DNA from 3 places in the Agarivorans sp. QJM3NY_25 genome. Region 3 is predicted to be linked to each of the others. Evidence: predicted binding sites of a transcription regulator. Region 3 holds the regulator's gene; each other region holds the start of a gene.
The links. The regulator ArgR, encoded in region 3, controls arginine synthesis, uptake and breakdown. The targets are predictions, from matches to a motif close to ANTGAATANNTATTCANT.
Positions count from the first base shown of each region.

Region 1 (4,175 bases), 880 kb from region 3:
GCTGTACGAACAAAAGAAAACTGGCAAAAAAGGTTTGACTATATTTTTGGAAGCAGTAATATCTGCATCCGAAATCGCGGTGAGGTGGCCGAGTGGCCGAAGGCGCTCCCCTGCTAAGGGAGTATAGGGTTTGTAGCCCTATCGAGGGTTCGAATCCCTCCCTCACCGCCATCGATTTCAACGCGCGTGTAGCTCAGCTGGATAGAGTACCTGGCTACGAACCAGGCGGTCGGAGGTTCGAATCCTTCCACGCGCGCCATATTTAAAGTAGAATGATTTCGGTCGTTTTTATATAAACAGTTTTTTTGTGCGCGTGTAGCTCAGCTGGATAGAGTACCTGGCTACGAACCAGGCGGTCGGAGGTTCGAATCCTTCCACGCGCGCCATTATTTTAAAAGCTCATAGTTCATGTGAGCTTTTTTTATTCAAGTGTTTCTGTGCGCGTGTAGCTCAGCTGGATAGAGTACCTGGCTACGAACCAGGCGGTCGGAGGTTCGAATCCTTCCACGCGCGCCATTATTTACAATAGAATGAGTGATCATTCTTATATTGCAGTGTTTTTGCGCGCGTGTAGCTCAGCTGGATAGAGTACCTGGCTACGAACCAGGCGGTCGGAGGTTCGAATCCTTCCACGCGCGCCATTCTTCTTAAAATCAGTGTTATGCTGATTTTGTTGGAGTGAAATCGTGGTGAGGTGGCCGAGTGGCCGAAGGCGCTCCCCTGCTAAGGGAGTATAGGGTTTGTAGCCCTATCGAGGGTTCGAATCCCTCCCTCACCGCCATCGATTTCAACGCGCGTGTAGCTCAGCTGGATAGAGTACCTGGCTACGAACCAGGCGGTCGGAGGTTCGAATCCTTCCACGCGCGCCATTCTTTAAGAGGCTCACCATTAATGTGAGTTTTTTATTCAAGTGTTATCTGTGCGCGTGTAGCTCAGCTGGATAGAGTACCTGGCTACGAACCAGGCGGTCGGAGGTTCGAATCCTTCCACGCGCGCCATCTCCTTTCTATGACTTCTCTTTTGTTTACTGCTCTAAAGCGGTTTCGATGCGCTTATGCTCTTACAAATATTGTATTTGCGCTCAGCTAATCATCATCGACATTCGATGAATGACATCGATATTTAGAATTGTTATTGGTTGATCGATAGCTTTGAATCTGCGCGCAGACGGCGGCCTCTTCAATGAGTTGATTCATTTTTGTTGCGCTTTGCTTAAAAGCCAAGTCCCTCACTATTATTTGATATTAATTTGTCGAAGCTGGCTTCATAGCTATCATTGATAGCGCGCTAAGGTTTTTAAATCAGGGTATTTTTTTAGCCTTTAGTGATACCTGCTTGTGAATAATTTGATGGTTTATAGGGGACATTTTTATCTTACGAAGTTAGGATCTCTAGTTGAAATTGGTATTCATCTCTTATTCAGCTTCATTTTGTAACTGTTGTGATCCTGCAGGCTTCTTTTAGTTTAGCTAAGCTGGTAAATTAGCTTATAAATCGGACAATAATCTGTATCGCGATGAATGTTAACAGCTTGTTAATATATAGCTTATTTAGCCTTGTCAGGTTTCGCCGTCACTAGATTATGAATTTTCCTATTGATAAAATAAAATTAACAATACTAATATTTTGAATATTTATTCAAATTCCAGTTTGATTTTTGTCAGTTTGCATGTAATTCTTACGGCAATCTTAAAGGATGTGGATTAATAATATGATAGATATGACCGAGCTGTTGTTGGAAGCAGCCACACTTATGGGGATCGGGATGGTCGCCGTGTTTGCTTTCCTATCGTTGCTTATTTTAGCCGTTTTAGGTCTTGCCAAATTAGCTCCGCCATTGATCGAACCAACCAAGCCTAGTCACTCGTCTTCTACTTCGACTAAACAAGCCAATAATACCGCCGTTGTTGCTGCGATCTCTGCAGCGGTTCAACAGTACCGGAAGGCTCAATAACTAAAGGGGATTTAACGCAATGTCTAAACCACTTGCTTTAACCGATGTTGTGCTACGTGATGCGCACCAATCATTGCTAGCAACCCGTCTTCGTATTGAAGATATGTTGCCCATTGCTGAGCAATTAGACCAAATTGGTTATTGGTCTCTGGAGACATGGGGTGGGGCGACCTTCGATGCTTGTATTCGTTATCTGGGTGAAGATCCATGGGAGCGTCTGCGAGAACTGAAAAAAGCCATGCCAAATACCAAGCAACAGATGTTGCTACGGGGACAAAATTTATTGGGTTACCGGCATTATGCTGACGATGTGGTCGAACGTTTTGTAGAGCGCGCAGTTAAAAATGGGATGGATGTTTTTCGTATCTTCGATGCGATGAACGATCCTCGTAACTTTCAAACGGCGGTAAAAGCGGCGCTTGATTGTGGGGCGCATGCCCAAGGAACGATTTCTTACACCACTAGTCCGATTCACTCTATCGAAAACTGGGTTGATTTGGCGAAGCGCTTGGAAGACCTTGGTTGTCATTCGATTGCAATTAAGGATATGTCTGGCCTACTTAAGCCTTATGAAGCTGAGGCATTAATTAAACGTCTGAAAGCCGATACTGACGTAGAGATAGCTTTGCATTGTCATGCGACCACGGGTTTAAGTCTACCGACTCATATGAAGGCCATTGAAGCCGGAGTGGATATTATTGATACTGCCATTTCTTCGATGAGCTGTACCTATGGACATAGCCCAACAGAAACCATCGTGGCGATGCTAGAAGGGACTGAGCGTGACACTGGTTTAGATCTGACGAAATTGGAAGCCATTGCCGCTTACTTCCGTGAAGTTCGTAAGAAGTATGCGAAGTTTGAGGGCAGTTTGAAGGGGGTTGATTCTCGGATCCTGATTGCGCAAGTGCCTGGTGGGATGCTGACGAACATGGAAGGCCAACTGAAAGAGCAGGGTGCGGCCGATAAAATGGACCAAGTACTGGCAGAGATCCCTAAAGTTCGTAAAGATTTAGGTTATATCCCGCTAGTCACGCCAACCTCACAAATTGTGGGCACGCAAGCGGTGATTAATGTGCTTACCGGGGAGCGCTATAAAACCATTACCAAAGAGACGGCTGGTATTTTAACTGGTCATTACGGTAAAGCTCCCGGCGAACTCAATAGTGAACTACAAAAACGAGTGCTTGATGGCGAACAAGCCATTACTTGTCGTCCAGCTGATTTACTCGAAGCTGAAATGGAACGTTTAGAGTCTGAAATAAAACAACATTCAGCAGACAAAGGCTTTAAGCTGGCAGATGCGGTGATTGACGACGCTTTAACTTATGCTTTATTCCCACAAATCGGCTTGAAATTTCTGGAGAATCGTGGCGATGCATCCGCTTTTGAGCCGATGCCTAGCGCCGATGACGTTAAGCCCGCGCCCGCGGTTGCTGTTAAGCAAGGTTCTGTCGAGACTTATTCGGTACGGGTCGATGGGCAGCTTTACACTGTTGATGTCGGTCCTGAAGGCTCCATTGATGGAGTGGCGGCAGTAAGTTCTTCTGCGCCTGCAAGCCCTGTGGCGGTCTCAACTGGCGGTGAAGCACTGCCGGCACCATTAGCTGGAAATATTTTTAAAGTCTTGGCCAAACCTGGGGTGCAAGTTCAGGAAGGTGACGTATTGTTGATCATGGAAGCAATGAAAATGGAAACCGAAATTCGTTCCGCTAAAACCGGGGTGGTTGCAGAGGTTCTAGTTAAAGAAGGTGATGCGGTAGCGGTAGGCGAAATCCTGCTTAGCATCGCATAAAGGAGTGACAGTGGAAGGATTAATGAAGCTTTGGCTCGAAACGGGTATCGCCAATTTTGAGCTTGGTCAGGTGGTCATGATGGCAGTGGGTTTATTACTGCTATATTTGGCGATTGTCCGTAAATTTGAACCCTTATTGTTATTACCCATTGGCTTTGGTGCAGTATTAGCAAACATTCCTAACGCAGGTTTTACTGAAGAGGGTGGTTTACTGTATTACATTTATCATGTGGGGATCGAAACTGGCGTTTTCCCTTTATTGATCTTTATGGGGGTGGGGGCTTTAACGGATTTTGGGGCATTAATTGCTAATCCCAAAATGTTGTTATTAGGTGCCGCCGCTCAATTCGGGATTTTTGCGACTTTATTTGGCGCGATAGCCTTAAACTGGGTGCCTGGTTTTAATTTTACGCTTGCCGACGCATC
Region 1 covers NZ_CP194041.2:3,200,256-3,204,430, reverse strand. The annotation lists tRNA gene ACRRSW_RS14630 (tRNA-Ser) at 79-171, shown strand; tRNA gene ACRRSW_RS14625 (tRNA-Arg) at 183-259, shown strand; tRNA gene ACRRSW_RS14620 (tRNA-Arg) at 310-386, shown strand; tRNA gene ACRRSW_RS14615 (tRNA-Arg) at 440-516, shown strand; tRNA gene ACRRSW_RS14610 (tRNA-Arg) at 565-641, shown strand; tRNA gene ACRRSW_RS14605 (tRNA-Ser) at 689-781, shown strand; tRNA gene ACRRSW_RS14600 (tRNA-Arg) at 793-869, shown strand; tRNA gene ACRRSW_RS14595 (tRNA-Arg) at 922-998, shown strand; gene ACRRSW_RS14590 (OadG family transporter subunit) at 1,712-1,954, shown strand; gene oadA (sodium-extruding oxaloacetate decarboxylase subunit alpha) at 1,974-3,749, shown strand; gene ACRRSW_RS14580 (sodium ion-translocating decarboxylase subunit beta) at 3,760-4,175, shown strand, end outside.
Region 1: the regulator ArgR is predicted to act here: its motif matches at 1,626-1,643, upstream of ACRRSW_RS14590 (OadG family transporter subunit).

Region 2 (4,175 bases), 1.5 Mb from region 3:
GTACATAGCTTGTGGTTTAGATCCCGACAAGAGCACCATCTTTGTCCAATCACAGGTACCAGAGCATGCTCAACTCGCTTGGGTACTTAATTGTTATACCCAAATGGGCGAATTGAATCGGATGACTCAGTTCAAAGATAAGTCGACCAAGTATGCGAATAACACCAATGCGGGTTTATATACTTATCCGGCTTTAATGGCGGCGGATATATTACTTTATCAGGCAAATGCGGTGCCGGTAGGGGAAGATCAAAAGCAACATTTAGAACTCACGCGTGATATTGCTAATCGTTTCAATAATCTTTACGGCGAAGTGTTCACGGTACCCGAACCATTTATTCCTCAGTTTGGTGCGCGAGTGATGTCGCTGCAAGAGCCAACCAAGAAGATGTCTAAGTCCGACGATAATGTTAAAGCTTTCATCTTGCTTAGCGATACACCCAAACAAATTGCTAAGAAAATTAAAGCTTCGGTGACCGACTCTGATGAACAGGCGCGGATCTATTTCGATCGAGAAGAAAAACCCGGTGTGTCTAATTTGCTCACGTTACAGTCGGTGGCAACTGGCCAGTCAATTGATGACTTGGTCGCGGGATATGCTGGTAAAATGTATGGTCACTTGAAAGTGGATACCGCCGATGCGGTGGTGGCAATGATGGAACCTATCCAAGCGCGCTATCATGCGCTGCGTGAAGATGAGTCAGCCCTGCAAGCAATCATGGCTAAAGGCGCGGCGCGAGCTAGTGAGCAAGCTCGCCAAACACTACATTCGGTCTATGAGGTACTCGGTTTTATCGGCTTAAAATAGCCTTTACAGCTTGCGGTTCGAAGAAAGCCCAGTGAATGCTGGGCTTTCGTGTTTGTAAGACGTTTGCTTAAGCGAACACGGGTTTTTAGCTTAACGAAAGATCAACCGACCTTCAGCAAAATCGTATAAGATAGTCCTCTTTTATGGCTTTGCATTATGAGTGAGACGATAAGGCTGCATGTTACTCATTATCGATAATTACGATTCGTTTACTTATAACCTTTACCAATATTTTTCGCAGTTAAAGGTTGAGGTTAAGGTGGTGCGTAACGATCAGCTCAGTATTACGCAGATCGAACAAATGGCGCCGACTCACCTGGTTATATCACCAGGACCTTGCTCGCCCAACGAGGCGGGGATATCTTTACAGGTGATCGCTGAATTTGCCGATCAATTGCCTATATTGGGGGTGTGTCTGGGCCATCAGTGTATCGCTCAGCATTTTGGGGCGAGAGTGGTCAGAGCGGACATGCCGATGCATGGTAAGGTCAGGCCAATCCATCATCAGCAGCAATCAGTATTTATGGGTTTGGTCAGTCCAATGGCGGTCACCCGTTATCACTCTTTATTAGTAGAGGCTGATAGCCTGCCAGATTGTTTGGAAGTCACGGCTTGGAGCCATGATCAGCAAGGGCAAGCTTATGAAATTATGGGGCTGCAGCATCGTTCTTTGCCGATCCACTCGGTGCAGTTTCACCCGGAAAGCATTCTTACTGAACAAGGTTTAGGCTTACTCGATAACTTTATTCGTTCGACTATATAGAATGCTAATGTTTAATAACGGTTTAATTTTATAATTAAATCGAATGAATAATTTATGCATATTTATGCGAAAGTTTATGTATTTTAGAGTAAAATGGCTTATTTGGCAGGACGCTTATTTAGAGCTATGCACTGAACTTGCGTAAAAATGGTTATATTTTGTATGGTGCTTTTGCAGTATGCTCAGACATCATGCTCGATATTTGTCATAATCCCAAGAATATTTACAAACTGTTAACTTCTCTGGCTATCGTTATAGGAATCGCCAGATTGATAAGGAGAACGCTACATGTCACATGCTGTAACTCGTGCGCTTTTTGACCAAGTCATGGTTCCCAATTACGCCCCCGCGGCGATTATTCCGGTGAAGGGCGAGGGCTCTCGTTTATGGGATCAAGAAGGGCGGGAGTATGTCGACTTTGCTGGTGGAATCGCGGTCAACTGTTTGGGGCATTGTCACCCCGCCTTAGTGAAAACCTTGACAGAACAGGGCCAAACACTATGGCACCTGAGTAATGTGCTGACCAACGAACCAGCTTTACGTTTGGCTGAAAAATTGGTGAATAGTACCTTTGCCGAGAAAGTATTTTTCTGTAATTCAGGCGCGGAAGCCAACGAAGCGGCCCTAAAGTTGGCTCGTCGCTATGCGATTGAACATGGAAGCCAAGATAAAACAAAAATCATTGCCTTCGAACAAGGGTTCCATGGACGTACTTTCTTTACCGTGACGGTGGGTGGACAAGCGAGCTATTCCGACGGTTTTGGTCCTAAACCCGCAGGTGTTGAGCACATTCCCTACAATGATACCGCCGCGCTGGAAGCGTTGATTGATGATCAAACCTGTGCAGTGATGATGGAACCTCTCCAAGGAGAGGGGGGGATCATTAGCGCCGATCTAGAATTTGCAAGAAAAGTTCGCGAGCTGTGTGATAAACACCAAGCATTACTTATTTTTGATGAAGTACAAACTGGCGTCGGCCGCACAGGGGAACTTTACGCTTACATGGGTCTAGGGATCACGCCGGATATACTCACCTCGGCGAAAGCTTTAGGTGGGGGGTTTCCTATTGCGGCTATGCTGACGACAACTGAGATTGCCGCCTCAATGAAGGTCGGCACTCATGGCAGTACTTATGGTGGAAACCCCTTGGCTTGCGCTGTGGCAGCAACTGCCTTCGATATTGTTAATAGTGAATCAGTCTTAGCGGGTGTGAAACAACGGGAGCAGTGGTTCAGAGAAGCTTTAATGGCGATTAATGATAAATATCAGGTTTTTTCTGAGGTGCGCGGTAAGGGGCTACTGTTGGGTGCGGTGCTGAATGAGCAATATCAGGGGCGTGCGCGCGACTTCTTAGTGGCTGCGGCGGCGGAAGGGCTTATGGTTCTGGTGGCAGGGGCGAACGTGATCCGTTTTACCCCTTCTTTAATTATTCCTCAGCTTGATATAGAGCTGGGTATGCAGCGTTTCGAACAAGCAATTGCCAAAGTGGTAAACGGCTAGTCTTATGGGCTTAGTCTCCTTGTGATACTAGGCCACTTCAATGCTTTATTATCATTCGGCGTGACTCTAAAGGGTCGCGGTGGTTTGTTATTTGATGAATGGAGACTTCGCTATGTTAGTTATCCGCCCTATTAAGGAAACGGACTATCCTGCGTTATTACAAATGGCGGTGGCTTCAGGGGTTGGCTTCACCTCTTTACCGGTTGATGAGCCTCTTTTAAAAGAAAAGCTCGCCCATTCGATACGTTCTTTTACCGCAGATGCCGACAGCCCAGGCAATCAACATTATTTAATGGTTGCTGAAGATAGCGACACCGGAGAAGTGGTTGGGACCACCGCTATTGATGCGGCTGTGGGGATGAGTAACCCCTTCTATACTTACCATCTCGGAAAAGTGGTTCATGCTTCGCGTAGCCTCAATGTTTATAACGTGGTTGAGACTCTTACTCTGACTAATGATTATACCGGGGTGACTGAGTTATGTACGCTGTTTTTGCAAGAGTCGCATCGTCGTGGAAACAATGGACGCTTATTATCCAAATGTCGTTTCTTATTGATGGCTGAACATTCGCATTGTTTTAATGATTCAGTGATCGCCGAAATGCGGGGGGTCTCTGATGAACACGGGCGTTCACCTTTTTGGCAGTGGTTACAGGATCATTTCTTTAGTGTTGATTTCCCGACGGCGGACTACTTAACCGGGGTTGGTAAGAAAGAATTTATTGCCGAGTTAATGCCGAAATATCCGATATACGTCAACTTATTGAGTAAAGAAGCACAGGCGGTGATTGGTGAGGTGCATGAAAAAACTCGTCCAGCTTTACGCCTGCTCGAATCTGAAGGTTTTTGTAAACACGGTTATGTGGATATTTTTGATGCTGGGCCGACCGTCGAGTGCCCATTAAAGTTGATCGAAAGTGTCAAACATTCCCTCAAGGTGAGCATCAGTATTGCGGAGCCCGCCGCCTCTGCTGAAGAAATGTTACTAAGTAATGCTCGCTTAGTTGATTTTAGAGCTTGTGTGGCGGCGATCCAGTTAGATTCCGACTCATTGCGAGCGGGTATATCGGCTAGTACTGCAGCAGCCTTAGAGGTACAAGAGGG
Region 2 covers NZ_CP194041.2:582,252-586,426, forward strand. The annotation lists gene trpS (tryptophan--tRNA ligase) at 1-808, shown strand, start outside; gene ACRRSW_RS02620 (anthranilate synthase component II) at 987-1,571, shown strand; gene ACRRSW_RS02625 (aspartate aminotransferase family protein) at 1,860-3,071, shown strand; gene astA (arginine N-succinyltransferase) at 3,184-4,175, shown strand, end outside.
Region 2: the regulator ArgR is predicted to act here: its motif matches at 1,625-1,642, upstream of ACRRSW_RS02625 (aspartate aminotransferase family protein).

Region 3 (4,175 bases):
TTATAAAGCTGAACCGCGTCAATATCAGAAGGGCTAGTGTACTCTGTGGAATCAACTATTTGAGTTGGTGCAGCAGTTTGCTCGGATTCAGCATCCACCGACAAGGGCTCGATAGGTTCAGCCAAAACCGGAGTCGTTAAGCTCGCCAACAGTAACAATGGGGGAAGATACTTGTTCATTTGCCGTTCCTATACCGTTCACCTCTAGGCTATCGGCACTTTGAAACAAAACTAAAGCGACTTTTCAAATACAAAAAAGGAGTGCAAGCACTCCTTGACCTGAATTCGCTAAGATTAACTCACAAATTCAATTCCTTTATCGATATCACCATGTAAGGTATCTAACATGCCATCGATAGCTGATTTTTCAAAGCTGCTAATTTCACCATAAGGTAAAATTTCAACCACGCCTTGCGGACCTAAGCGAACTGGTTGAGCAAAGAACTGAGCGTGCTCACTGCCGCCATCAACATAGGCACATTCAATCACGTCTTCACCTTGCGCAGCTTTCACTAAAGAGAGACAAAAACGTGCTGCGGCCTGCCCCATCGAAAGCGTAGCACTGCCACCACCAGCTTTGGCTTCCACGACTTCGGTGCCCGCATTTTGAATTCGCGTGGTCATGGCAGCGATTTCATCATCGCTAAATTCAATACCGTCTAGTTGCGATAGCAAAGGTAAAATTGTCACCCCGCTGTGACCACCAATCACATTAAGTTTTATATCTGCAGGGTTGAGGCCTCTGGCTTCCGCAATAAAAGTTTCTGAGCGGATCACATCGAGGGTTGTCACCCCAAAAAGTTTACTCTTATTGTAAACACCCGCCTTTTTTAGTACTTCCGCGGCAATAGGCACAGTCGTATTGACAGGGTTGGTGATAATACCAATACACGCGCTTGGGCAAGTCGCGGCAACTTTTTCAATTAAATTTTTAACAATACCTGCATTAATGTTAAATAAATCAGAGCGATCCATTCCAGGTTTACGCGCCACACCCGCTGAAATTAATACAATGTCAGCACCTTCCAAGGCAGGTGTCGGGTCTTCTCCTGCAAATCCTTGTATTGCGACTTGAGTCGGGATATGGCTCAAATCAACCGCAACCCCAGGAGTAACAGGAGCGATATCATAAAGTGAAAGTTCAGAACCCGCAGGTAATTGAGTTTTTAATAGTAATGAAAGGGCTTGACCTATTCCGCCAGCGGCACCTAATACGGCTACTTTCATCCAACTTCTCCATGCTTTTTTATTGTGGTAGAGGGGTAATCTTTAAAGACACACACAAGATAGCGGAATCTATAAAGAAATACAATTTAGCAACATTTTTAAAGCAACTATAAAACACTAAAAGACCGACTCAATCACACTTTAACAACTCGTTTTAGACCTTGGTCTAACTGTATTTGCTACTTAAAATAAGCTTGGTAGATAGCCTGATACTCGCCATTACTTTTTAACACTTTCAATGCATCGTTAATTTTCTGGAGTAAACGCTGATCTTGTTTCGACACAGCAATACCTAAACCACTTGCTGGATAAGTTCTATCAGTTTGGAGCACATATTGTGGGTGTTTTACTAACCAATAATGCGCCGCAGCAGAATCCAGCAGCACAGCATCAATACGATCTTGCAGCAAATCCTGCAAAGCCAATTGATAACTAGGGTAAGAAATAGAGAATATGGCTTTACGTTGGCGACGCAAGAAACGCTGGAAACTGGAACCATTCTGTACTGCAACCACCGACTGAGATGTGAGCTTATACTCAGCTTTGGTAATATAGACTGCGATATTGTCAAAATAAGCGTGGCTAAAATTCACTAAACGCTGGCGAGGCTCAGTAATATCCAAGGCTGAAATCGCAAAATCATAGTGCCCGACCGCCACACTGCCCAATAGACTATCGAAGGGTTGGTGATAAAACTGACACTCTCTTTTCATCTGCATACAGAGGGCCTTCGCGAGATCGATATCAAAACCCACCAGCTGCTTATTTTGGTCAAACGACTCAAAAGGCGGATATGAAGCTTCGGTGACAACCCGTAATGGTAGCTCCTCTGCCTGAGCAAAATGTATCAATATTAAGGATAGAAATAACAAAAATTTGCAGCGCATAAGTGATTACTCATCATGTCTTTACAACTATGATAATGCAGCTTTGCTCACTCGAACAACTCATAGCGAGAACTTCACTACCGAATAGTGTGCCAAACTATGCATTTATATGCACAAAAGGGGAATAAAGTTGATATAAGAGTTAAAGTTGGCGACAATAACTGCGGATTTATAAGCTCGGATCACCGATGAAATATAGCGATAAACAAGAACAGTTAATAAAAGCCTTTAAATCACTGTTAAAAGAAGAACGATTTGGTTCGCAAGCTGAAATCGTTACCGCCTTGCAGGAGCAAGGTTTTGAAAACATTAACCAATCTAAAGTCTCACGAATGTTGAGCAAATTTGGGGCGGTTCGCACCCGCAATGCCAAGATGGAAATGGTTTACTGTTTACCTGCCGAATTGGGGGTCCCGACCGTTTCTAGCCAACTTAAAATCTTGGTTTTAGAAATGGACTTCAACGATGCACTAATTGTCATTCATACCAGCCCAGGGGCTGCACAATTAATTGCTCGCCTATTGGATTCTTTAGGTAAGGCCGAAGGGATCCTTGGCACCATTGCCGGAGACGATACCATTTTTATCACCCCTACCCGTCAAATTGACATTGCTGACGTATTTCAATCAGTCAAAGAACTATTCGAAATCAGTTAGCACCTAATGGCCCCTTCCCCAAACTAAGCTTTGGGGAAGACAAAAGCCGCTAAATGTTCCACCGATAACCAAACTTTAACCCCAGGTTCAGCCTGCCAATGATCGCGCATGCGAGCATGTAAAACCTGCTCTGGTAGCGCGGCTAATCGCAGCCTAAAATGGGTTTCGTTACCCATGGGATGAACTGAAATGATAGTTGCTTCAATCATCTCACTATTTTCGAGTTGATGAACCATGACATCTTTGGCCCGCACGATCACTTCAACTGCTTGCTCGTCGGCAAATTGCTCTGCCGCAAATGAGCCCAGAGCCGTCACCACTTTTCCTTGCCGCACCTTGGAGGAAAATCGATTACTCGGGCCAAATAAAGCGGCAACAAAAGCATTCTTTGGCTGATTGTAGAGTTGTTGTGGCGTGTCATCTTGAATGATTTTACCCTGCTCCATCACGACAATTCGATCGGCAATAAACATTGCCTCGAAAGGATCATGGGTGACCATTAACGCCGGCGTATCACTCTTCTTTAAAATATCGAGGGTTTCTTCTCGCACCTGTTGACGTAAATGCTCATCTAAGGCCGAGAATGGTTCGTCAAGTAGCAGCGTACTTGGCTCAGGAGCAAGCGCCCGAAGTAAGGCGACACGTTGCTGCTGACCTCCGGATAAAGTGTGTGGGAAGCGCTCCAGCAAACCGTTCATGCCCATGTTTGCTAAGCTATCTTGAACCCATTGACGTCGTTGCGGTAGGTCTTGACGAGTAGCGAAACCATATTCAATATTAGCGCGAACAGTCATGTGCGGAAAGAGCGCGTAGTCTTGGAACATCATGCCTATCGCACGTTGCTCAGGAGGCAGATGAATCCCTTTAGCGGGCGCTGCCACTAATTTTTGTTGCAAATAAAGCTCACCGCTTTGCAAACGTTCTAAACCTGCAATCAATCTTAGTAAGGTGGTTTTTCCACAACCTGATGGCCCAAGTAAGGCAACAATTTGGTGGCTATCCACCGTTAAACTAACATCTTTTAGTGCTTGCTGCTTACCGTAGTAATGATTAACTTGGCGTAACTCTATACTCATGGAGGCTAAACTTCCTTATCGACGAGGCTCTGATAAACCAATATTGCGACTCATGATGATCACCGGAATAATACCAGCCAGCAAAATGGTGAGTGCCGCCAAAGCACTCTGTTCTAACTGTTCTAATGAGGCTAAGTCCCACACTTGGGTGGACAAAGTATTAAAATTGAATGGTCTTAGAATAAGAGTGATGGGCAGTTCCTTCATGCTATCGACAAAAACCAACAACATCGCCGTCAGTAAGCTTGGTCTGAGCAAAGGGAAGTGAATACGCCATAAGGTTCTTCCCGAACGACTGCCTAATACCCGCGAAGCATCATCCATCTCAGG
Region 3 covers NZ_CP194041.2:4,077,345-4,081,519, forward strand. The annotation lists gene ACRRSW_RS18545 (tetratricopeptide repeat protein) at 1-179, opposite strand, end outside; gene mdh (malate dehydrogenase) at 294-1,226, opposite strand; gene ACRRSW_RS18555 (transporter substrate-binding domain-containing protein) at 1,406-2,113, opposite strand; gene argR (transcriptional regulator ArgR) at 2,302-2,769, shown strand; gene ACRRSW_RS18565 (ABC transporter ATP-binding protein) at 2,793-3,845, opposite strand; gene ACRRSW_RS18570 (ABC transporter permease) at 3,861-4,175, opposite strand, start outside.